4 regions of the Hymenobacter aerilatus genome follow, and region 1 is predicted to be linked to each of the others. Evidence: riboswitches for the same ligand, from Rfam matches in the RefSeq annotation. Region 1 holds a riboswitch; each other region holds the start of a gene.

What was found. Region 1 has a riboswitch for S-adenosylmethionine ahead of MUN82_RS11060 (trans-sulfuration enzyme family protein). Riboswitches for the same ligand answer to the same signal wherever they lie in the genome.
Region 2: another riboswitch for S-adenosylmethionine. It lies ahead of metH (methionine synthase); the one in region 1 lies ahead of MUN82_RS11060 (trans-sulfuration enzyme family protein).
Region 3: another riboswitch for S-adenosylmethionine. It lies ahead of MUN82_RS20235 (O-acetylhomoserine aminocarboxypropyltransferase/cysteine synthase family protein); the one in region 1 lies ahead of MUN82_RS11060 (trans-sulfuration enzyme family protein).
Region 4: another riboswitch for S-adenosylmethionine. It lies ahead of MUN82_RS15535 (phosphoadenylyl-sulfate reductase); the one in region 1 lies ahead of MUN82_RS11060 (trans-sulfuration enzyme family protein).

Annotation. Positions count from the first base shown of each region.
Region 1 covers NZ_CP095053.1:2,577,688-2,582,985, reverse strand. The annotation lists gene MUN82_RS11065 (homoserine dehydrogenase) at 1-1,249, opposite strand, end outside; gene MUN82_RS11060 (trans-sulfuration enzyme family protein) at 1,259-2,455, opposite strand; SAM riboswitch class I at 2,606-2,723, opposite strand; gene MUN82_RS11055 (pyruvate carboxylase) at 2,934-5,298, shown strand, end outside.
Region 2 covers NZ_CP095053.1:3,976,339-3,981,636, forward strand. The annotation lists gene metH (methionine synthase) at 1-2,217, opposite strand, end outside; SAM riboswitch class I at 2,290-2,401, opposite strand; gene MUN82_RS16655 (PA14 domain-containing protein) at 2,690-3,790, shown strand; gene MUN82_RS16660 (ABC transporter permease/M1 family aminopeptidase) at 3,800-5,298, opposite strand, start outside.
Region 3 covers NZ_CP095053.1:4,845,445-4,850,742, forward strand. The annotation lists gene MUN82_RS20225 (S66 peptidase family protein) at 1-323, opposite strand, end outside; gene MUN82_RS20230 (homoserine O-acetyltransferase family protein) at 385-1,416, opposite strand; gene MUN82_RS20235 (O-acetylhomoserine aminocarboxypropyltransferase/cysteine synthase family protein) at 1,687-3,066, opposite strand; SAM riboswitch class I at 3,411-3,527, opposite strand; gene MUN82_RS20240 (LysM peptidoglycan-binding domain-containing protein) at 3,730-4,029, opposite strand; gene MUN82_RS20245 (lipocalin family protein) at 4,299-4,718, shown strand; gene MUN82_RS20250 (lysylphosphatidylglycerol synthase transmembrane domain-containing protein) at 4,877-5,298, opposite strand, start outside.
Region 4 covers NZ_CP095053.1:3,701,683-3,706,980, reverse strand. The annotation lists gene MUN82_RS15555 (assimilatory sulfite reductase (NADPH) flavoprotein subunit) at 1-70, opposite strand, end outside; gene cobA (uroporphyrinogen-III C-methyltransferase) at 82-864, opposite strand; gene MUN82_RS15545 (sulfate adenylyltransferase subunit 1) at 973-2,259, opposite strand; gene cysD (sulfate adenylyltransferase subunit CysD) at 2,360-3,265, opposite strand; gene MUN82_RS15535 (phosphoadenylyl-sulfate reductase) at 3,362-4,114, opposite strand; SAM riboswitch class I at 4,383-4,474, opposite strand; gene hemH (ferrochelatase) at 4,629-5,298, opposite strand, start outside.

The sequences.
Region 1 (5,298 bases):
CCTCGGCTCCGGCGAGCTGAGTATCAGCAAGCTGAGCATTGGCGGCAGCCCGAAGTGGGGTAGGGAGGCGCACTACACAAATGCCCGGCAGCTGCAACCACTCGGCCTGTGCCAGCTGCGCCAGCCCGATGGTGCCGGTGAGGTAGTGCCCACGCGTAGCCGAGTGGAACGTTTCGTGCACCCGCGTGAAATCAGTTTCCTGAGGCGCGTACTCGTCAGTGAATGTCACCAGCACATCTACCTCGGCGGCCTCGGGCGTCAGGGCCGAGTCGGTATTCTGGCTGATCTTCTTGTACTCGTAGCGGTAGCCGTAAGTAAGTGCCGACAAGTCGCTGAGCACGGCCGAAGCAGTAGGTACGGCCCCTGCGCCGCGGCCTAGGAAAAACTGTCGGTCGGTGAAGCCGCTCTGGGTGATGAGGCCATTGTACTCATCCTGCACCCGTGCCAGCTCGTGCTCGGGGCGCACTAGGGTAGGCAGCACGGCGGCGGCCACATTGCCGTCGGGTAGGCGGCGGGCTTCGGCAATGAGCTTGAGCGCCAGCCCTTTTTCGCGGGCGTAGTCGGAGGCCAGGTTGCTTAGCCGGTCGATGCCCACGGCCAGGATTTCCTGGGGCGAGGTCACCAGACCGAAGGCGTGCGTGAGCAGCAGCACCAGCTTGTTGCGGGCATCGAGGCCCTCTACGTCCAGGGCCGGGTTGCTCTCCGCGAAGCCCAGTGCCTGCGCCTTGCTAAGCGCTTCGGCAAAGGAAATAGCGTCACGGTGCATGGCCGTGAGGATGTAGTTGGTAGAGCCATTGATGATGCCCTCCACTGCCTCCAACAGGTCGGTGTCGTAGTACTCTTCCAGGTTCCGAATCACGGGTAGGCTGGCACAGGCGGCTGCCTCGTAAAGTAGGGGCGTACCGGTCTGGCGCTGCAACTCAATGAGTTCGGGAAGGTGCTCGGCCAGCATCTTCTTGTTGGCTGTCACCACGGCTTTGCCCCGGCGCAGGGCTTCGGTCACGATGTAGTAGGCTTCGTCGGCATCATCAATCAGCTCCACAATCACGTTCAGCGACGCATCATCCAGCAGGGCGTTGCGGTCAAACGTAAACAGCTCGGCGGGTAGGCTACGCTGCTTGGTGCGGTCCTTCACCCCAATGCGGCCGATGCGGGCGCGCAGGCCAGGCGTGCGTTCCAGCACCGTGTGCAGGCCCTGGCCTACCACGCCAAACCCAAATAAACCAATACGAATGTCGGAGCGGGTCATGCGGTATCCTTAAGCGAGTTCAGCTTCCTGTTTCAGATCGGCCACGGCCGTAGCGGCGGCGCTAAGCTGGTCGAGAGCCTGGGCTAGGTCGGCAATCAGGTCTTCGGCATCTTCCAAGCCTACTGACAGGCGCACCAGGCTATCGGCTACGCCGGCCGCACGACGCTGGTCTACTGGCGTCGATTTGTGTGTCATGGTGGCTGGGTGGCAGAGCAGGCTCTTGGCTCCGCCCAGGCTTTCAGCTAGTTTGAAGTATTTGGTGCTGGTAACCAAATTGATAGCGGCTTCCTGCGTGTCTTCTTTCAGCTTGAGGGCAACGATGCCACCAAAGCCTTTTGGCTGCTGCTTTTTCGCTACAGCATGGTTGGGGTGCTCTTCCAGGCCAGGGTAGTACACAGCCGCTACCTCGGGACGAGTTTGCAAGAACTGTGCAACTTTCAGAGCCGAAGCGCTGTGCCGCTCAATGCGCAGCGGGAGCGTTTCCAGTCCGCGAATCACCAAAAAAGAATCAAACGGCCCCAGAATACCACCCGATGCGTTCTGAATAAACTTCAGTTGCAGCGCAATTTCTTCGGTTTTAGCCACTACTAGGCCCGCAATCAGGTCAGAGTGGCCGCCCAGGTACTTAGTGCCGCTGTGTACCACAATGTCGGCGCCCAGGTCGAGGGGCTGCTGCAGGATAGGCGAGGCGAAGGTGTTGTCCACGCACAGCCAGGCGTTGTTGGCATGGGCAATGTCGGCAATAGTGGCAATGTCCGACACTTTCAGGGTAGGGTTGGAAGGTGATTCCAGCCACACCAGTTTGGTTTTGGGCGTGATGGCCGCCGCTACATTGGCCGGATTGGCCGTATCACAATACACGATATCGATGCCCAAACGACGATACACGTGCTCAAACAGGCGGAAAGCGCCGCCATACAGATCATCAATGGCCACAATCTGGTCGCCGGCCGAGAGTAGTTTCACCACGGCATCAATGGCGGCCAGGCCGCTGGCAAACGCGTAGCCGGCGTGGCCGTTTTCGAGGGTAGCTACCAGCTTTTCCAGTGTACAGCGGGTAGGGTTGCCGGTGCGGGCGTAGTCGTAGCCCTTATTTACGCCGGGCGCTTCCTGCACGAAGGTGGAAGTCTGGTAGATCGGCACGGCAATAGAGCCGGTCAGTTCATCAACGGGAATAGAGTGGAGGAGGCGGGTTGCAGCTTGCATGGTTGAATGACGTTTGCGTTGAAAAATGGACGTAAACGCATCCCTTCAGCCAAAACACTTCATCAAGATTTCTCACCGGAAGGGCATAAAAAAAAGCTCTTCCGATAAGTCAGAAGAGCTAGCATCGTCTGCAGTCGATGAGCATCTTGTAACTTATCTTCTTCCAATTCAGCCGTAGCTGAGTCAGAACAGGATTTAGCACCTTGTAGTCCTGCTACCGGTTGCTAAGGCATCTTCGGGCCTGTCCCTCCGCCTTTCTTGATAAGTGCTCCGTTTCGGGAGCGGTAGTGCAAATATACGGCGCAAATAATTCAATGCAAGCCCAACGCCTATTTTTTACTCAATTAGGTGAAAAGAGTATTCTCGCTAAATGCCCGTTGCGTTGAAATATTGATAGGAAAACAGGGTGTTTCTGCGTGTTCTGTTAAATTATTGCCTAGTTTGAGCCCGCGCTGACCAAAAACACCTGTACGTACTCATGAATATTCGCAAACTCCTCGTTGCTAACCGGGGCGAAATTGCCATCCGCGTGATGCGGGCTGCTACTGAACTAGGCATCACTACGGTGGCCGTGTATACCTTCGAGGACCGCTACTCTCTGCACCGCTACAAGGCCGACGAGGCCTACCAGATAGGCGAGGACGACGACCCCCTGAAGCCCTACCTTGATATTGAAGGCCTGTTGCGCGTAGCGAAGGACAACGGCGTAGATGCCATCCACCCCGGCTACGGCTTCCTGAGCGAAAATGCTACCCTGGCCCGGCGCTGCGGCGAGGAAGGTATCATCTTCGTAGGGCCGCGCCCCGAGGTGATGGAAGCCCTTGGCGACAAAGTGCGCGCCAAGGAAGTGGCCCTGCGTGAGCAAGTGCCCATTATTCAGAGTAGTGAAGAAGAACTGAACGACTTTGAAACGGCCCGGACTGAGGCCAACCGTATCGGCTACCCCGTGATGCTGAAGGCTGCCTCGGGCGGCGGGGGTAGGGGCATGCGCGTCATCCGCGACGATGACCAGCTGGAAAAAGGCTTTTTCGAGGCCCGCAACGAGGCTCTAAAAGCCTTCGGCGACGATACCGTGTTCCTGGAAAAGTTTGTGGAGCAGCCCAAGCACATTGAGGTGCAGGTAGTGGCCGACGCTTACGGCAGCGTGACGCACCTCTATGAGCGTGACTGCTCCGTGCAGCGCCGCTTTCAGAAGGTAGTAGAGGTGGCGCCCGCGCTAGGCCTGGCTGAGGAACTACGCGAACAGCTCTATGACTACGCCCTGCGCTTGGCCCGCGCTGTGAACTACAACAACGTGGGCACAGTGGAATTTTTGGTGAAGCCGGAAGCGGGCGAGATTTACTTCATTGAGGTTAACCCGCGCATTCAGGTAGAGCACACCGTCACGGAGATGGTGACGGGCGTCGACCTCATCAAAACCCAGCTCTATATCGCGTCGGGTTACCACTTGCAGGACCCCGAAATCAACCTCGATCCGCAGGTGCGGCCCCGCATCACGGGCTTTGCCTTGCAGTGCCGCCTCACCACCGAGGCCCCCGAAAACGACTTCAAGCCCGATTATGGCACCATCGTGGCCTACCGTTCGGCGGGCGGTTTTGGTATTCGCCTCGACCAGGGCTCGGTGTACCAGGGCGCCAAGATTCTACCGTTTTTCGACTCGCTGCTGGTGAAGGTGTCGGCGCAGGCGCCTACCCTTAAGGAGGCCGCCGAACGGATGCTGCGCACCCTGTGGGAGTTCCGGATTAGGGGCGTGCGCACCAATATTCAGTTTTTGCAAAATATCGTATCGCACCCTGATTTCCAGAATGGTAGCGCTACGGTTGACTTTATCAAAGACCACCCCGAACTGTTTAAGTTTGAGGTGCGTCAGGACCGCGGTACTAAGCTGCTGAGCTTCTTAGGCGACATCATCGTGAACGGCAACCCCGACGTGCACGGTGCCCAGGACCCGGCCCGCGACATGCCCAAGCCCAAGCTGCCCCACTACGACGCTACCGCGCCCTATCCCCCCGGTACCAAAAACCGCCTCACCGAGCTGGGGCCGGAGGGCTTTGCCAAGTGGCTGCGCGAGGACAACCTCATTCACTACACCGATACCACCCTGCGCGACGCCCACCAGAGCCTGCTGGCCACGCGTATGCGCACGTTTGATATGCTGAAGGTGGCCGAGCGCTTCGCCAAGCAGCACCCCCAAGCGTTTTCGCTGGAGTGCTGGGGCGGTGCCACCTTCGATGTAGCCCTACGCTTTCTGCACGAAGACCCCTGGGAGCGCCTGGCCAAGCTGCGTGAGGCCGTGCCCAACATTCTGTTGCAAATGCTGATCCGGGGTGCCAACGGCGTGGGCTACAAGGCCTACCCCGACAACCTGGTAGAGCGCTTCGTGCAACAGAGCTGGGAAACCGGTATCGACGTGTTCCGCATTTTCGACTCGCTGAACTGGATGCCGGGCATGGAGAGCTGCATCCGGTTTGTGCGCGAGAAAACGCAAGGACTGGCCGAGGCCAGCATCTGCTACACGAACGACCTGCTGGACCCACAGAACAAGAAGTACAACCTGGACTACTACCTGCGCCTAGCCAAGCAAATTGAAGATGCTGGCGCCCATATCCTCTGCATCAAGGACATGGCGGGCCTCTTGAAGCCCTACGCTGCCCAGGAGCTAATTGCGGGCCTGCGCGACACCGTGAGCCTACCCATCCACCTGCACACCCACGACACCAGCAGCCTGCAAGCTGCTACCTACCTCAAGGCCGTAGAGGCCGGCGTAAATGTGATTGATGTAGCCTTGGGTAGCCTTTCGGGTCTCACTTCGCAGCCCAACTTCAACGCCACGGTGGAAATGT
Region 2 (5,298 bases), 1.4 Mb from region 1:
TTGCTTGTCGGCCAGCAGGTAGGGCTCCAGGTAAGCCACGGCCTTCTTCATCACCCGAGCCGATTTCACGACCTGCGGCAAGAACATTTTGCCAGCGCCAAACAGGTCGCCTACCACGTTCATACCGGCCATCAAGGGGCCTTCAATCACCTCCAGCGGGCGCCCTACCTGCTGGCGCACTTCCTCGGTGTCTTGGTCGATGAACTCCGTGATGCCGCGCACCAGGGCATGCTGCAGACGCTCCTGCACCGGCAGGCTGCGCCAGGCGTCGACTACTACTTCTGCTTTGTCTTTTTGCTTCACCGTCTCGGCGAATTCCAGCAGGCGCTCGGTAGCATCGGGGCGGCGGTTGAGCAGTACGTCCTCCACCAGTTCTAGCAGGTCTTTAGGCACTTCATCGTACACCGCGAGCTGGTTGGGGTTCACGATGCCCATATCCAGCCCCGCCTGGATAGCATGGTAGAGAAAGGCCGCGTGCATGGCCTCGCGCACCACATCGTTGCCGCGGAAGGAGAAGCTGATGTTGCTGACGCCGCCACTGGTCAGCGCCCCCGGCAGGGTAGCCTTAATCCAACGCACCGCCTCAATAAAGTCGATGGCGTAGTTGCGGTGCTCCTCCATGCCGGTACCCACAATGAGGATGTTGGGGTCGAAAATAATGTCTTCGGCCGGGAAGCCGATGCTCATCAGTAGGTCGTAGCTGCGCTGGCAGATTTCCTTCCGGCGTTCCAGTGTATCGGCCTGGCCCTCCTCATCGAAGGCCATCACCACCACGGCCGCGCCGTATTGGCGCACCGTGTGGGCGTGGACAATAAATACCTCTTCGCCTTCTTTCAGGGAAATGGAGTTGACAATGCTCTTGCCCTGCACGCATTTCAGGCCAGCTTCCAGCACGTTCCACTTCGAGGAGTCAATCATCACCGGCACACGGGCAATGTCGGGCTCGGAGGCAATCAGGTTGAGGAACGTGGTCATGGCCTGCTCCGAGTCGAGCATGCCTTCGTCCATGTTCACGTCGATGACCTGCGCGCCGCCCTCTACCTGCTCGCGGGCCACGGCCAAGGCGGCTTCGTAGTTGCCGGTGCGAATGAGGCGGGCAAATGCGCGCGAGCCGGTCACGTTGCACCGCTCACCCACGTTCACAAATAAGCTCTGCTCGGTGATGCCAAACGGCTCCAAGCCGCTGAGGCGCGTAGCAGCCGGCACCTCGGGTAGGGTACGTGGCTTGTATTTGTCGGCCAATCGGGCCAGCTCGCCGATATGCTGGGGCGTGGTGCCGCAGCAACCGCCTACCACCGTCACGATGCCATCGGCGAGGTAGCTTTCCACCACGCCCGCAAACTCCTCAGCCGACTCATCGTAGCCCCCAAACGCGTTGGGTAGGCCGGCATTGGGGTAAGCGGAAATGTGCACGTCGGCAATGCGGCTCAGCTCTTTGATGTAGACTTTAAGCTGATCGGCGCCCAAGGCGCAGTTAAGGCCCACGCTGAGTAGGGGCAGGTGACGAATGGAGTTCCAAAACGCCTCTACCGTCTGGCCCGAGAGGGTGCGACCCGAGGCGTCGGTGATGGTACCGGAAATCATGACGGGCACCTGGCGGCCACCTTCGTCGAAAAACTTCTGCACGGCGTACAGGGCCGCTTTGGCGTTCAGCGTGTCGAAGATGGTTTCGATGAGCAGGGTATCGGAGCCGCCGTCTACCAGGCCGCGCACTTGCTCGAGGTAGGCGGTGGCCAGCTCGTCAAACGTCACGGCGCGGAAGCCGGGGCGGTTCACATCGGGCGAGAGGGAAGCGGTGCGGTTGGTAGGGCCAATGGCGCCGGCCACGAAGCGCGGCTTGCTGGGGTCTTGGGCCGTAAACTCGTCGGCTACCTCGCGGGCTAGCCGCGCCGATTCGTAGTTTAGCTCATATACCACATGTTCCAACGCATAGTCGGCCTGCGCGATGGTAGTGCCAGAGAAAGTGTTGGTTTCCACCATGTCAGCGCCGGCGGCAAAGTACTCGGCGTGAATACTTCGGATGATGTCGGGGCGCGTGAGCGAGAGCAAGTCGTTGTTGCCGCGCAGCGGGTGCGAGTGGTCAGCAAACCGTTCCCCCCGAAAATCCTCCTCCGTCAGCGTGTAGCGCTGAATCATGGTGCCCATGGCGCCATCTAAAATCAAGAGGCGGCGTTGAAGGATGTCGTAGAGCGGGGAGTCGGGGCAGGTCGTCTTCATGGATTTTCCGTCGGGAAAGCAGCGGGTACGAAAGCTTATCCAGAAAGAGAAAACCGCCGAAGCAGGTTCCTGTACTTATCTTCTTCCGCCCGACAAGCGGAGCGAAATGGGAGTTGGCACCTTGTAATATGTCAGGTTGCCAAGACGTCACAGGGCCCAATCCCTCGGTCTTTCTGGATAAGTAATACGCAAAGATACAGTGCAAAGCTCAGATTACAACCGCCATGGTTTTTCGGCTGGAGCAGTTGCCCAGAGCGAGCTTGGTAGATCGGGAATCTTGCTTGGTGGGCAGGACGCGGCACTCGGTTGAAAAAAACGTCGTGGCTCTTTTATCCGGAGCACTTTGCCGCATCAGCGGCCAGCTCATCCATCGGCTGTTACCCCGCTGATGCTTACAGTTATGACATTTACGAGGGTTTTGTTACTGCTTATCGGCTTCCTGCGCAGCAGCGTTTCGCTTGCACAGGTCGTTATGCCGCCCACTGTCGGCACAGGCTTGCAGGGGCAGTACTACGTTGGCCGGGAGTTTGACAAGCTGGTGCTCACTCGCCTCGATCCGACTATCGATTTCAATTGGAGTTACGGTCCGCCTACCCCCGGTCGGACGTCGGAGCGGTTCGTCTCGCCAGGACCGGGCGTGCCGGGGGAGGTGTTTTCGGCGCGCTGGACGGGCTACCTCTACGCGCCGGTTTCGGGTACCTACACCCTGCATATCACCACCGACGACGGTATGCGCGTGTGGCTGGGTAACCGCTTGCTGCTAGACGGCTGGCACGACCAATGGGTGACCACCTATGCCACCCGCATATGCCTTACGGCCGGCCGCTACTATCCTTTGCGGCTAGAGTACTACCAAGTGCATTTCGACACGCGGGCCCTGCTGGCCTGGCAAACGCCCCCACTCACTGCCCCTTCGGCCTGGGACAAGCTGCTAGCGGCTGTGGGACTGGACGACACCGACCCCGCGCCCATTCCGACCCGCTACCTCTACCCTCCCCGGCCGGCTGCTTCGCCCCGCCCTACCCCGCCAGCGCCGGTAGTCGCCGCTGCGCTTAGTGCGCTACCCTCCGCACCCGTACCCAAAGCGGCACGCGTGATTCCGCCCCGGCTAGCTCAACCCACTATGCGTCGTCGGTCAAGACCGCAGCCCCTGGCGGCGCTACGTCCCCAGACCACTACCACCGATACAGCTACGCCGCCTCCTACCCTACCCACGCTGCGCACCCTCACCAAAGGCGAAACGCTGACGCTGCCTAACCTCTACTTCACCCGCAGCACGGCCGCGCTGCTGCCAACTTCCTACCCTACCTTGAACACGCTGGCCCGCACACTACAGCAGCAACCTGCCCTGCGCCTGACCATCGCCGGCCACACCGACAATGTAGGAGACGCCCAACTCAACCAACGCCTTTCCGAACAGCGCGCCCGCGTGGTGCGCCGCTACCTGGTGCAGCAGGGCATCGACTCACTGCGGCTCGCGGCAGTGGGCTACGGCGGCACCCGCCCCGTAGCCGACAACCACGACCCGCGCCAACGGCCGCGCAACCGGCGGGTAGAGGTGATAGTGGAGTGAGGTCAATCATCAGCGCTTAGCCACGGCGGGCGCCGCTCCAACCTCCACGGCTTTCACATTGTCCATGTAGTGGCGGTCGATGAGCTTGTGGTAGGGGTCGAGGCCGGCTTTGGCGGGTTGCTTATCGACTACCAGCACCAGCTCGGTTTTGGGCTGGGTGAGGTGCACCTTGCGCAGGTACAGAGGTTGGCCGGTAGCGTCGTAGTGCTCAGTATCCGGGAGCTTGTCGGGGCCGAAGATGCCGACGTCGACCCAGTCGTTGAGCTTCACGGGCGTTTCGTTGCCAAGGCTGTCGGCGCGCATTTTGGCGGCTTCCAGGGTGAGGCGCACGGTGTAGCGGCCGTCGGGGCGCTTGGTGTAGGTGGCGTTTTCCACCCGATTCTCGAACAGTGTAATCGTCTCGAACATATCGTGCAGCAGGTACTGGAGCGAGTCGGGTGTGGCGCGGCGCAGGTAGCCCATAAAAGTGGCCGTGTTGGGGTAGGGCTTAGTCTGGTACCGGTTGGCCGTTAGATAGCGACGGATGGCGGCGTTCAGCGTGTCTTCGCCCAGGTAGTCCTGCAGGGCGTAGAACACCATGCCGCCCTTGTAGTAGTGAATGTAGGGCTGATTTTCGACCAGCATCAGCGGTAGCTCTTTCTTACGCTCGTCGCGGCGGCCTTTCAGGTAGCGGTCCAGCTCGCCGCGCATAATGCGCTGCATCTGAGCGCCCGTGAAGGCGTGTTTGCACGTCATCAGAGCTGAATACTCCGCCAACGACTCCGACAACATGCTACTACCCTGCACATTGCCGCCTACCACTTGGTGCCCCCACCACTGATGGCCCAGCTCGTGGTTGGTGATGAAATACACCATATCTGGCCTATTCTTATCACGCAGGTCTTCCACAAAACCGGCGCTTTCGGAGGTGGAAATGGTATTGGGAAACGACTGCGCAAACGCCTTGTAGCGCGGAAACTCCAGCACGCGTACCTGCCGAAATTGGTATGGACCAAACGCCTTGGTGTAGTAGGTGAGGCCCTGCTTGAGGGCGTCGGCCATGTGGGCCACATTGTAGGGGTGCTGCGCGTCGTGGTAGATTTCGATGGCTACCGGGCGGCCGGTGGTGGGGTCATGCCACTGGGCGCGGTGTACCTGGTAGCGGGCCGAGAGGATGTTGAACATATTGGACATGGGCGCATCCATCTGATAATGGAAGTAGCGCCGCCCATTGGCCAGCCACGTTTTTTGGAGGTAGCCGGGGGCCACGGCCGTTTGGTCGGGGTCGGTACTCACGGTGATGTCGAAGCGAGTGTAGTCAGCATCCAGGGTAAAGCCATGTTGCTGACGCCCTACGGCGTCGTTTAGCTTAGCAAAGCGCTCCTTAGGCTTGAGGTGGTTTCGCTCGCGTACGTCGTCGTCTTCCAACTCCAAGCGCGCATCATAGCCCAACGATACGCCGGTGCCATCGAGGAAGGTGCCGTTGGCCGTGAGGCGGTCTTCGGGCGAGATATTGGCCCAGCTGAACA
Region 3 (5,298 bases), 2.3 Mb from region 1:
CCGGCTACCCATTTGGGATGAGTGGCAAAGTTGGAAAAGTCTACTTGGTCAAGGATGCGGGTGGTGCCGTAGCCGCCCCGCGCCACCAAAATGGCGCGGATATCGGGGCGGTCCAGCATCTCTTGCAGGTCCTGCCGCCGCACTTCATCGGAGCCGCCAAACTGGTGCTGTGCCACGTTAGTCGAGGCGCCCAATACTACCTCCAGCCCCCAGGTAGTGAGGGTTTCTACGGCGGCGGCTAGTTCTTCGTGCGAGGCTTTGCGAGCAGTGCACACAATGGCTACTCGGTCGCCGGGGTGTAGGGCAGGAGGGAGGGTAGGCATAGGGTAGGAGGTAGTTGAGCGCAAACCTACTCAACAAAATTCGCTACTGATATAGAGTAGCCTAGGCCAGCGCGGAGGCATAAAACTGCGCCAGGTGATGTGCAATCTGCTCTACCTCTATCAAGAAACCATCGTGCCCGTAGCGCGAAACCATTTCGGCATACGTAGCGCCCGGAATGTGCTGCGCTAGGAACTGCTGCTCGCTAGGCGGAAACAACACATCCGAGGAAATGCCGAGCACCAGCGTATGCGCCCTAATACAGGCCAGTGCAGCAGCGGTACCTCCCCGGCCTCGGCCTAGGTTGTGCGAGTCCATCGCCCGCGACAAGGTTACGTAAGAGTAGGCATCGAAGCGGGCGGAGAGTTTCTGGCCTTGGTAGCGTTGGTAAGCACTAGCGCGGAAATCGGTGAGCTTGTCGTCGGTTTCCTCCTGCTGGGTGTGGCCGTAGGCGGCGTAGGTGCGGTAGCTGAGCAGCGCCATGGCCCGGGCCGCCTGCAAACCAGCTTGGCCGCCCTCGGGGGCGCCCGCATGGTAGGTAGGATCGGCCAGGATAGCCATGCGCTGCGCTTCATTGAAGGCAATTCCCCAGGGCGAATGCCGGGCGCTGGTAGCCAGCACCACCAAATGCTCAAACAAAGCGGGCTGCTGCACGGCCCACTCCAGCGCTTGGTGCCCGCCCAGCGAACCACCAATCAGCGTATGAATTTGCCGGATGCCCAAGTGCTGCCGAAGCAAGTCGTGAGCTGCTACCTGGTCACGAATAGTAAGGAGGGGAAACGCTTGGAAGGGTGCTGGCGCACCCGGCACGGACGGGGTGAGTGGCCCCGTGGAGCCGTAGCAGGAGCCCAGCACATTGGCGCACACGATAAACCAATCGGCCGGGTCGTAGTAAAAGCCCGCGCCAAACAAACCAGGCCACCACGTCAGCACGTCGGCGTTGGCCGTGAGGGCGTGGCACACCCACACTACATTGGTGCCAGTGGCATTCAGCGTGCCATACGTGCAATAAGATACCTGTACCTGGGGTAGGGAGGCGCCACTTTCTAATGAAAAAGGCCCGGGTGATAAAAAAAGGTGGGTTGAATCCTCCATAAAACGCGAAAAGCAGGCAGTGGTACCAGCCGCCTCATTGCGACTGGTACGCACTTCCTGCGTATAGGATGTACCTCAAATTGGAGCCGGTGCCGGGGTCACGTTTAAAAGTCCCACCCCAAAAACAAAACCCAGCCGGCACCGGACCAATTAGATTGTCAAAGCCTCTTGGCTGTCATACTGAGCTTGTCGAAGCATCTCTACCGCTTCGTTGAAATATATTTAGTAGAGATGCTTCGACAAGCTCAGCATGACAGCCTGGATTAATCTCTAGACCTCTAGCGGCTGCACGTGCTCCTTCTCAGGCTTCTGCAGCGCCTCCTCCGACTCGTCGGGGGTAGCCAGGTTTTTCACTGCGTCGAAGGCTTGTTGCAGGTCGCCTTTGATATCCTCGAAATGCTCGATGCCCACCGACAGGCGCAGGGAGGTAGGCGTTACGCCCGCGGCCAGTTGCTCTTCTTCCGACAGCTGCTGGTGCGTAGTGGCCGAAGGCTGAATGATGAGCGTTTTGGCGTCACCTACGTTGGCCAAGTGGCTTATCAGCTTCAAGTTGTCGATAAACTGAGTGGCTGTTTCCTTGGAGCCCTTAATGCTGAAGGTGAGCACGCCGCCCGCGCCTTTGGGCAGGTATTTTTGCGCCAGTGGGTAGTAGGGGCTGCTTTGCAGACCAGGGTAATTCACCGACTCTACCTGTGGGTGCTGCTCCAGCCAGTTCGCAATTTTCAGGGTGTTTTCTACGGTGCGGTCTACGCGCAGGCTCAGGGTTTCCAGACCAATCAGCAGCTGCCAGGAGTTGAAGGGACTGATGGCCGGACCAAAGTCGCGCAGGCCTTCTACCCGTGCCCGAATAGCGAAGGCAATGTTGCCGAACGGCCCGCCTACCCCAAACACGTCGTTGAATACCAGACCGTGGTAGCCATCTGAGGGCTCCGTGAACTGCGGAAACTTACCGTTGCCGAAGTCATACTTGCCGCCGTCTACAATCACGCCACCAATGCTGGTGCCGTGGCCGCCAATCCACTTCGTGGCTGATTCTACCACGATGTGCGCGCCGTGCTCCAGAGGACGGAACAGGTAGCCGCCCGCCCCGAAGGTGTTGTCTACCACCACAGGCAGGTCGTGCTTCTGGGCAATAGCCGTAATCTTCTCGAAATCTGGAACGCTGAAGCTGGGGTTGCCAATGGTTTCCAGGTAGATAGCCTTGGTTTTGTCGTCAATCAGCTTCTCAAACTCCTCGGGTTTGTCGCCATCAGCAAAACGCGCTTCAATACCTAGGCGCTTAAAGGCTACCTTGAACTGATTGTAGGTGCCACCATAGAGGTAAGTGGTGCTTACAAAGTTGTCGCCAGCCTGCAGGATGTTGTTGAGCGCAATGAACTGCGCCGCTTGGCCCGATCCTACTGCCACGGCTGCTACACCGCCTTCCAAAGCCGCCACGCGCTGCTCAAACACGTCGGTGGTAGGGTTCATTAGGCGGGTGTAGATATTGCCGAACTCCTTCAGCGCAAACAGGTTAGCACCGTGCTCCGCGTTTTTGAACACGTAGGAAGTAGTCTGGTACAGCGGCACAGCACGGGCGCCTGTGGTAGGGTCGGGCTGTTGGCCAGCGTGGAGTTGGAGAGTTTCGAAGTGGAAGTTTTGCGTAGACATATGGAAAACGAAAAAACGAGTCAGAAGAAAAAGATAAGCAGGGTAGGAAACTCCAGGGGCTGTCGGAGCCGGGCCAGGAACACGGCAGGGCGCGTGTCGGAAGAGATGGGCAGCTGGTGCGCAGGGCAACCAGCAGCATGCTGGCCAAGAAAAGAGCGATGCGCGCTACGGCAGCATCAAGAAAAAGCTACATCCAACAACCCCAACACATTCGCATTCGCGCCGGTGCTGCAGTGGCAGCCCGCGAAACGGAAGAACCCACAGCGCATTCGGGACGCAAGGAAGCGGCCAGGGCGTGTGGGTAGGTAGAGATAAAGTCGGAAGAAAGCAACATGTGGTACTCAAGGTTATAGTTCCCACCGGCAATACGCCAAGCGGGCAGGAATTGGCACCTGTCGCGCTGCTGCGGATGGTTGCCAGTGGGTCAGGGAGCCTGTTCTCTCGCCACTTCTGTATAAATCTCAAAAAAACTACCCCAGCGTGTTGGGGGAGTACCGAGTTGGTGGTTGCAAATGTAAAGGCAGAATTTTGAAATCCAAATTTTGACAAAAATCTTTTTGAGGCGCGTTTCTACACCAACTCTGCTGCTCTGTAGAATTCTTTACAAAGAAAAAAGCCGCTTCCTGTAGTCAGAAAGCGGCTTTTCAGATGGGTAGGATATGCTTACAGCTTGGGCAGCTGGAGCACTTGGCCTACCTCAATTTTATCGGGATTGCTACCAATGGTGTTTTTATTGGCGTCGTAGATTTGGTGCCACTTGCTGGCGTCGCCGTAGTGGTTTTTGGCAATTTTAGAGAGCGAGTCGCCGCTCACTACGGTGTATGTTTCGCCGGCCGTAGCAGCGGCAGTAGTGGTGTCGGCTTTGCTGTTGCCGAAGAAATCGGTATCGGCGTTAGGAGTTCCGGCAGCCGGAGCAACAGGCTTCTTGTCGCCTTCGTTGGAGAGGAAATCGAATAGTCCCATGATGGTGCGTGTGTTAATGGAAGAGGAGAAAACAGCTCTTGCAGACCCGCGCAGGGCAGGCCCGGGAGATAAGCTGATATGCTTACGCCCGCGCTATCAATAAGTTGTCGGGAGTGCCTGCGAGTAGTAGTAGTGCGGTTTTTGAGGCAATATCTTAACCCTTTATGAAGGGGACCGTAAGAACCGCAACAGCTTCCATTATAGCCGGTGCCGGTCTGCGCTTTGCAACTGGCAAGGGCTACATCTCTCACTCCCAAACATCTCTTTTCATGCAGACTCAACTCTCTCCCCTGCGTTACATCACCAGCCTTCTGACACTGATGGTGCTCTTTCTGGTGGCTTCTTGCGGCAACAAAGAAGGCAAAGTAGAAGGCGTAAACATGCTCTACGGCGAAAACAGCAAAACCTGGAAAACCGACAAGCAAACCAATGCGGGCGGCGACAAAGTGAAGCAATCAGACGCAGACGAAGACCAGCGCGTGACCTTCTACGCCAATGGCCAGTACAACATGGCTTCGGGCGCACAGACGATGAACGGCAAATACGACTTTGATCAGGCTGGCAAGACCATCACGATGACCCCCGACGGTGCCTCGCAATCTAACACGTTCAACGTAGTAACCCTTACCGACAACAAGCTGACGCTGAAAGGCACCAGCGGCGCTGAGCTATACTTGGAAAAAGAGTAAGCTCAGCAAAAGCATTCACAAAAAAAGCGTTCTGCACCGAGCAGAACGCTTTTTTTATAGGTTGATGTGTAGCTAGGTAGGGTGTAGAGACGCATAGTTGCGTCTCTACACCGTGCAGACGGCTTGGAGGGATATTCCTCTTACGCCCTGCTATAACCTCACGCTATAACCTCGGCTGCTGCCCGCCGGCCAAACACCCGCCCTACCCACCGCGGGAGGAAAACGGCGCCAAGCACTAGGTAGAGATAATACGTGGTGATGCGATAGATCAGCACAATGAAGTTGGTCATAGTGGGCGTGCCGATGAACTTGCCGAAGAAGGTAGGGAAGGCACCCTCAGCAATGCCCGAGCCACCAGGCGTAATGGCCAGCAGCAGAATGACTTTGTAGGTGAGATTTCGGGCGAAAATCATGGCGAAATCGTGGCCCGTGACGTGGATGAAGGCCGCAATAATGCAGCCGATAACAGCGTAGCGGGCCGTCCAGACAAAGATGGTGGAGATGATAGCGCGCAGCCAGTAGCCCGCGCCGTTGCCGCGCAGTTGGGCCGAGGCTGCCACCATTTCGGCACCGTGCTGGT
Region 4 (5,298 bases), 1.1 Mb from region 1:
GGGTGGCGCTTTGCTGGTCGAGGCTGGCCGGGTCGAGGCCGAAGGGTAGGGAGTTGGTTGGAGTTGACATGCAGAAAGCCCTTAGGCTACTTGAGCGTATTGATAAAGAATAGTGGCCGCCTGCTGGGGCGTAGCCTGGGCGGTGGCCAGTGTCACCACATCGCCTACCACGATAATAGCTGGTGCGCCAATGCCAGCCGCGGCAGCTTGTGTGGCCAGGGTAGCCACCGTACCCACCACGAGGCGGGCATTGGGCAGGGTGCCATTCTGCACCACGGCCGCCGGCCGTTGGGCGGCCCCGTACCGGGCAAACAGTTGCATAATTTCTTCCAGCCGGCTCAATCCCATCAGAATCACTGTGGTAGCGTTGGCCCGTGCCGCCTCCAGTACCTCGCCCGACAGCTCCCCACTAGATGTAGTGGCCGTAAGTACCCGAAAGCCCTCACTTAGCCCCCGGTGCGTAACCGGGATGCCCAGGCTACCCGCCGCCGCTACGGCGCTGCTAATACCGGGCACGTAGGCCGTGGCCAAGCCGTGCGCCTCAGCATACAGCATTTCCTCCCGGCCTCGCCCAAACACAAACGGGTCACCACCTTTCAGGCGCACCACGTGGCCGTGCTGACGGGCTTGCGCTACAATGAGGGCGTTGATTTCATCCTGCGAGTAGGCGCGCTTTCCCCGTCGCTTGCCCACAAAGATTTGTAAGGCAGTGGGGGCATAGGCCAGCAATTCGTCGTTGGCCAGCGCGTCGTAGAGCACCACGTCGGCCTCGGCCAGTACGCGGGCGCCCTTTAGCGTCAGCAGCTCCGGGTCGCCGGGGCCGGCGCCTACTACAGTCAGGCGAGGGGTAGGGAGGGTAGGCATGGGTTGAGAGAATGAGATAGGGCGAGGTAGGGGCGGCTTGTAGTCGCCCTTTACGCGGTAGGTGTCAGAGACAGGTTTGCAACGACGGGCGTGTGCACCGCACCTCTACTAAATAGAAAACGCCACGGCACCGGGTTCGGCCACAGTGAAATAGTCCGGGTCAACAGCTTCAATAAGGCCAGCCGCTACAGTATTGCCGGTTTGCTCGTCTACCAACACAAAAGAGCCCGACTGCCGATTGTCGCGGTAGATGTCGGCGGCCAGGGGCACAGCAGTTTTCAGGCGCACCCGCACAATGTCGTTCAGGCGAGCTTCCTCGGCGCCCAGGTGCGTAAGGCTCTGCACATCGAGGCGGTAGAGGATGGTAGGCAGCGAGGCTTTCACCAGGGCCGCATGGTGCTGGAGCAAGAAGCGCCGGCCGGCACGCAACGGCGTTTCGGCCATCCAGCACAGCGTGGCTTCTAGCTCGCGCGTGAGGTGCGGTACATGCTGCACCGGTACAATCGTGTCGCCGCGGCTGATATCTACGTCATCGGCTAGGCGAATAATCACGCCCTGCGGAGCCACGGCTTGTTCTACCTCTTGCTGGTTGATTTCAATGGCTTTAATGGTCGATGCCAGACCGGAGGGTAGCACCTGCACCTTGTCGCCACGGCGGTAGGTGCCGCTCTGGATCTGGCCAGCGTAGCCGCGGTAGTCGGGCAGCTCGGCGGTTTGAGGGCGCACCACATACTGTACCTGGAAGCGGGGCTCGGCCTTGGTTTCCTCGGCGCCAGGTACGGCCTCGAGGTGCTCCAATAGATTGGGGCCGGTGTACCACGTCATGTGTTCCGAGCGCCGCACGATGTTGTCGCCCTGCAAGGCGCTCATCGGAATCGGCGTTACGTCGGTCAGCTTCAACAGCTTGGTGATGTCCTGATAATCGGCTACAATCTTGCGGAATACCTGCTCGTCGTAGCCCACTAGGTCCATTTTGTTCACGGCCAGCACAAAGTGCTTGATGCCCAGCAGCGCTGCAATGATGCTGTGGCGACGCGTTTGCTCAATCACACCGTGGCGGGCGTCTACCAGTACAATAGCCAGGTCGGCGTTGCTGGCGCCGGTCACCATGTTGCGAGTGTACTGCACGTGGCCAGGCGCATCGGTGATGATGAACTTGCGGCGCGGCGTGGTGAAATATTTATAGGCTACATCAATGGTGATGCCCTGCTCGCGCTCGGCTTTCAAACCATCGGTTAGCAACGCTAAGTCTACGTTGCCTTGGGCCGCGCCACGGCTTTCCAGCGCCGCCAGAATATCCAGCGACACCGAATCAGAATCGTATAGCAACCGGCCAATCAGCGTGCTTTTGCCGTCGTCTACACTGCCGCACGTAATAAATCGAAGTAAATCCATGAGATGAGATGGTGAAATGGTGAGGTTGTGAAATTGTGAGTTTGTCGTGTGGATGAAGTGTATATGCAATGCACAACTTCACCCTTCACAACTTCACCATTTAGAAATAGCCGTTGCGTTTGCGGTCTTCCATGCCGGTTTCCGAGATGGTATCGTCGAGGCGGGTAGCGCCCCGCTCGCTCACTTTGGCCTGGATGATGTCGGCAATGATGTCTTCCACGGTGCTGGCGTCGCTGGCCACGGCAGCCGTGCAGGTAGCGTCGCCCACGGTACGGAAGCGCACCTGGCGGCTCACAATCTCATCGTCGGCATCGAGGTGCAGGTGCTCTGTGAGACCCAATAGCTGCCCGCCGGGTAGCACCACGCACTGGCGCTCGTGGGCAAAGTAGATTTCGGGTAGGGCAATGTTCTCGCGGCGGATGTAGTTCCACACGTCCAACTCAGTCCAGTTGGAAATAGGGAACACGCGCACGTTCTCGCCCTTCTGAATCTTGCCGTTATAGATGTTCCACAACTCGGGGCGCTGGCGCTTGGGGTCCCACTGGCCAAAGTCGTCGCGCACGGAAAAGATGCGCTCCTTGGCGCGGGCCTTCTCCTCGTCGCGGCGCGCCCCGCCGATACAAGCATCAAACTCAAACTCTTCAATCACATCCAGCAACGTGTAGGTTTGCAGCGGGTTGCGGCTGGGGTATTTGCCGGTTGGGTCTTGCAAGCCCTTTTGCTTAATGGTGTCTTCTACCTTGCGTACCACCAGCTTTTCGCCGAGTTGCGCAGCCAGCGCGTCGCGGAAGGCCAGCACCTCAGGAAAGTTGTGGCCTGTGTCTACGTGTACCAACGGAAACGGAAACTTGCCCGGCCGGAACGCTTTTTCAGCCAAACGGGTAAGCACAATCGAATCTTTGCCGCCCGAAAACAACAGGGCCGGCCGCTCAAACTGGCCTGCTACTTCGCGCAGAATGTGAATGGCTTCGGCTTCGAGCCGGTCCAGGTAATCAAGGGTAGGCATATGAATGAGTTGTCTGTATTCCGTTGTTTGTGATATGGGCGCGGGGTAGTAGAACGCCATGCTGAGCTTATCGGAGCATGGCGTTCTACTATCCTTCTACGCCGGCACCTGTTCCACCACCGGGTCGGGGCCATTGTGGGTGGCGTGTAGGCCGCACTCCTTGGCATCAGCGTTTTCCCACCACCAGCGCCCGGCCCGGAAGTCCTCACCCGGCTTAATAGCGCGGGTGCACGGGGCACAGCCAATGCTCACAAAGCCCTGCTGATGCAGTGGGTTGGTAGGTACGCCGTTGTCTTTGGCAAACGCCCAGCACTGCTCCCAGGTCCAATTGAACAGGGGGTGTATTTTGACAAGCTGATGCGGCTCGTCCCACTCTACCGGCTCCATGGTCTGGCGGTTCTGCGACTGCTCGGCCCGGATGCCAGTAATCCAGATTTGCTGGCCTTCCAGCGCCCGATTTAGGGGTTCTATCTTGCGGATACCGCAGCATTCCTTGCGGTTCTCAATGCTCTCGTAGAAGCTGTTGGGGCCTTTGGCCTCTACCAGCGCCTGCACGCTGGCCGTCTGCGGAGCGTAAGCTTTGATAGGCTTCTGATATTTCAGAATGGTTTTGCTCCAGGTGGAATAGGTCTCCTGAAAATTGCGGCCTGTATCCAGCGTGAATACCTCAATGGGCAGGTCGTGTGCAAAAATCAGATGCGTAATAATCTGATCTTCAATCCCGAAAGAAGTGGAGAAAGTGACTTTGCCGGGAGCCTCTTCTACCGCAGTGCGTAGGATATCCAATGCATCCTGGATAGCAAACTGCTGGCGTAGGTCAGAAACCCGCGATTCGAGGGAAGTAGCCATAAACGAAGAAAATCTAAAGGAGAAGTGCGGACGAGGCCGCGGAAGGGTAGCCGGCGGCAGCGTTGGCTGCTTACGCACGGTACGGATTGCGAGTCGGGGCCGTGCCGGGGGCACTTCGGGCAGTCAGACTCAGGTTAAAGGGAACGAGTTCCCGGTCGTTTCAACAACAACAGGCACAGCACATCATACCCATACAAGCGGCTACACGGCCGGAGAGGGTAGGAGAAGCAAGGGTGCGGAAGTTGTTGGAATGGACCACGGTTGTTTGTTTTTATATGGTCAGGACTTGGCACCGTTCCGCGATAAGCGGAGGTTGCCGGCGTTTCGTCGAGCCTGTCTCTCCACGCCTCTGTATAAAAACAATCCTTTAAAGGGAAAGAATTGGTGGCACAAAGGTAAAGACACAGCGCCGAAAAACACAAATAAAAAAATATCCGACCCGCTATACGTAGCAGGTCGGATATAACTAACGAGAGTGGAAAAGGTTCTTGGAGTGGTAGTAAATAGGGTGTCCTTAATTCTGCTGAATCATGTTCACCACGCCTTCTACCCACTGGGGGTGCGAGTTTAGGGAAGGTACCAACTGCCAGTGCTTGCCACCGGCTTCTTCAAACAGTTCCTTGAACTCCACGCCTACCTCAATAGTGGTTTCCAGGCAGTCGGCTACGAAAGCGGGAGAGAATGCCAGCACGTTTTGAATGCCTTTTTTTGGGAATTCCTTCAGCACTTCGTCGGAGTAGGGTTGCAGCCATGGGTCGCGCAGGCGGCTTTGCAGGCGGCTCTGGAAGGCTACCGTGTATTGGTCGTCGCGCAGGCCGAGGCCTTTGGCTAGCAGGCGCGAGGTCTCGAAGCACTGCGCCCGGTAGCAGTAGCGGTTGTTCTTATTATACGTGTTGCAGCACTTGCCCAGCTGGCAGTAGCCTTTGAAGCTACCCTTCAGCACATGACGCTCCGGAATACCATGGTAGCTGAACAGCACGTGGTCGTAGTCGTGCTTGTCCATTTCAGCTTTACCCAGCGTCACGAAAGTGCCGATAAAGCCGGGGTCATCGGTAAACGTGCTGATGAAGTTTACGCTGGGCACAATCCACCACTTGCTCACAATCTCCATCACCTTTTCCTGCACTGAGCCGGTGCTGGCCGCGGCGTACTGCGGAAACAAGGGTAGCACAATAATGCGTTCT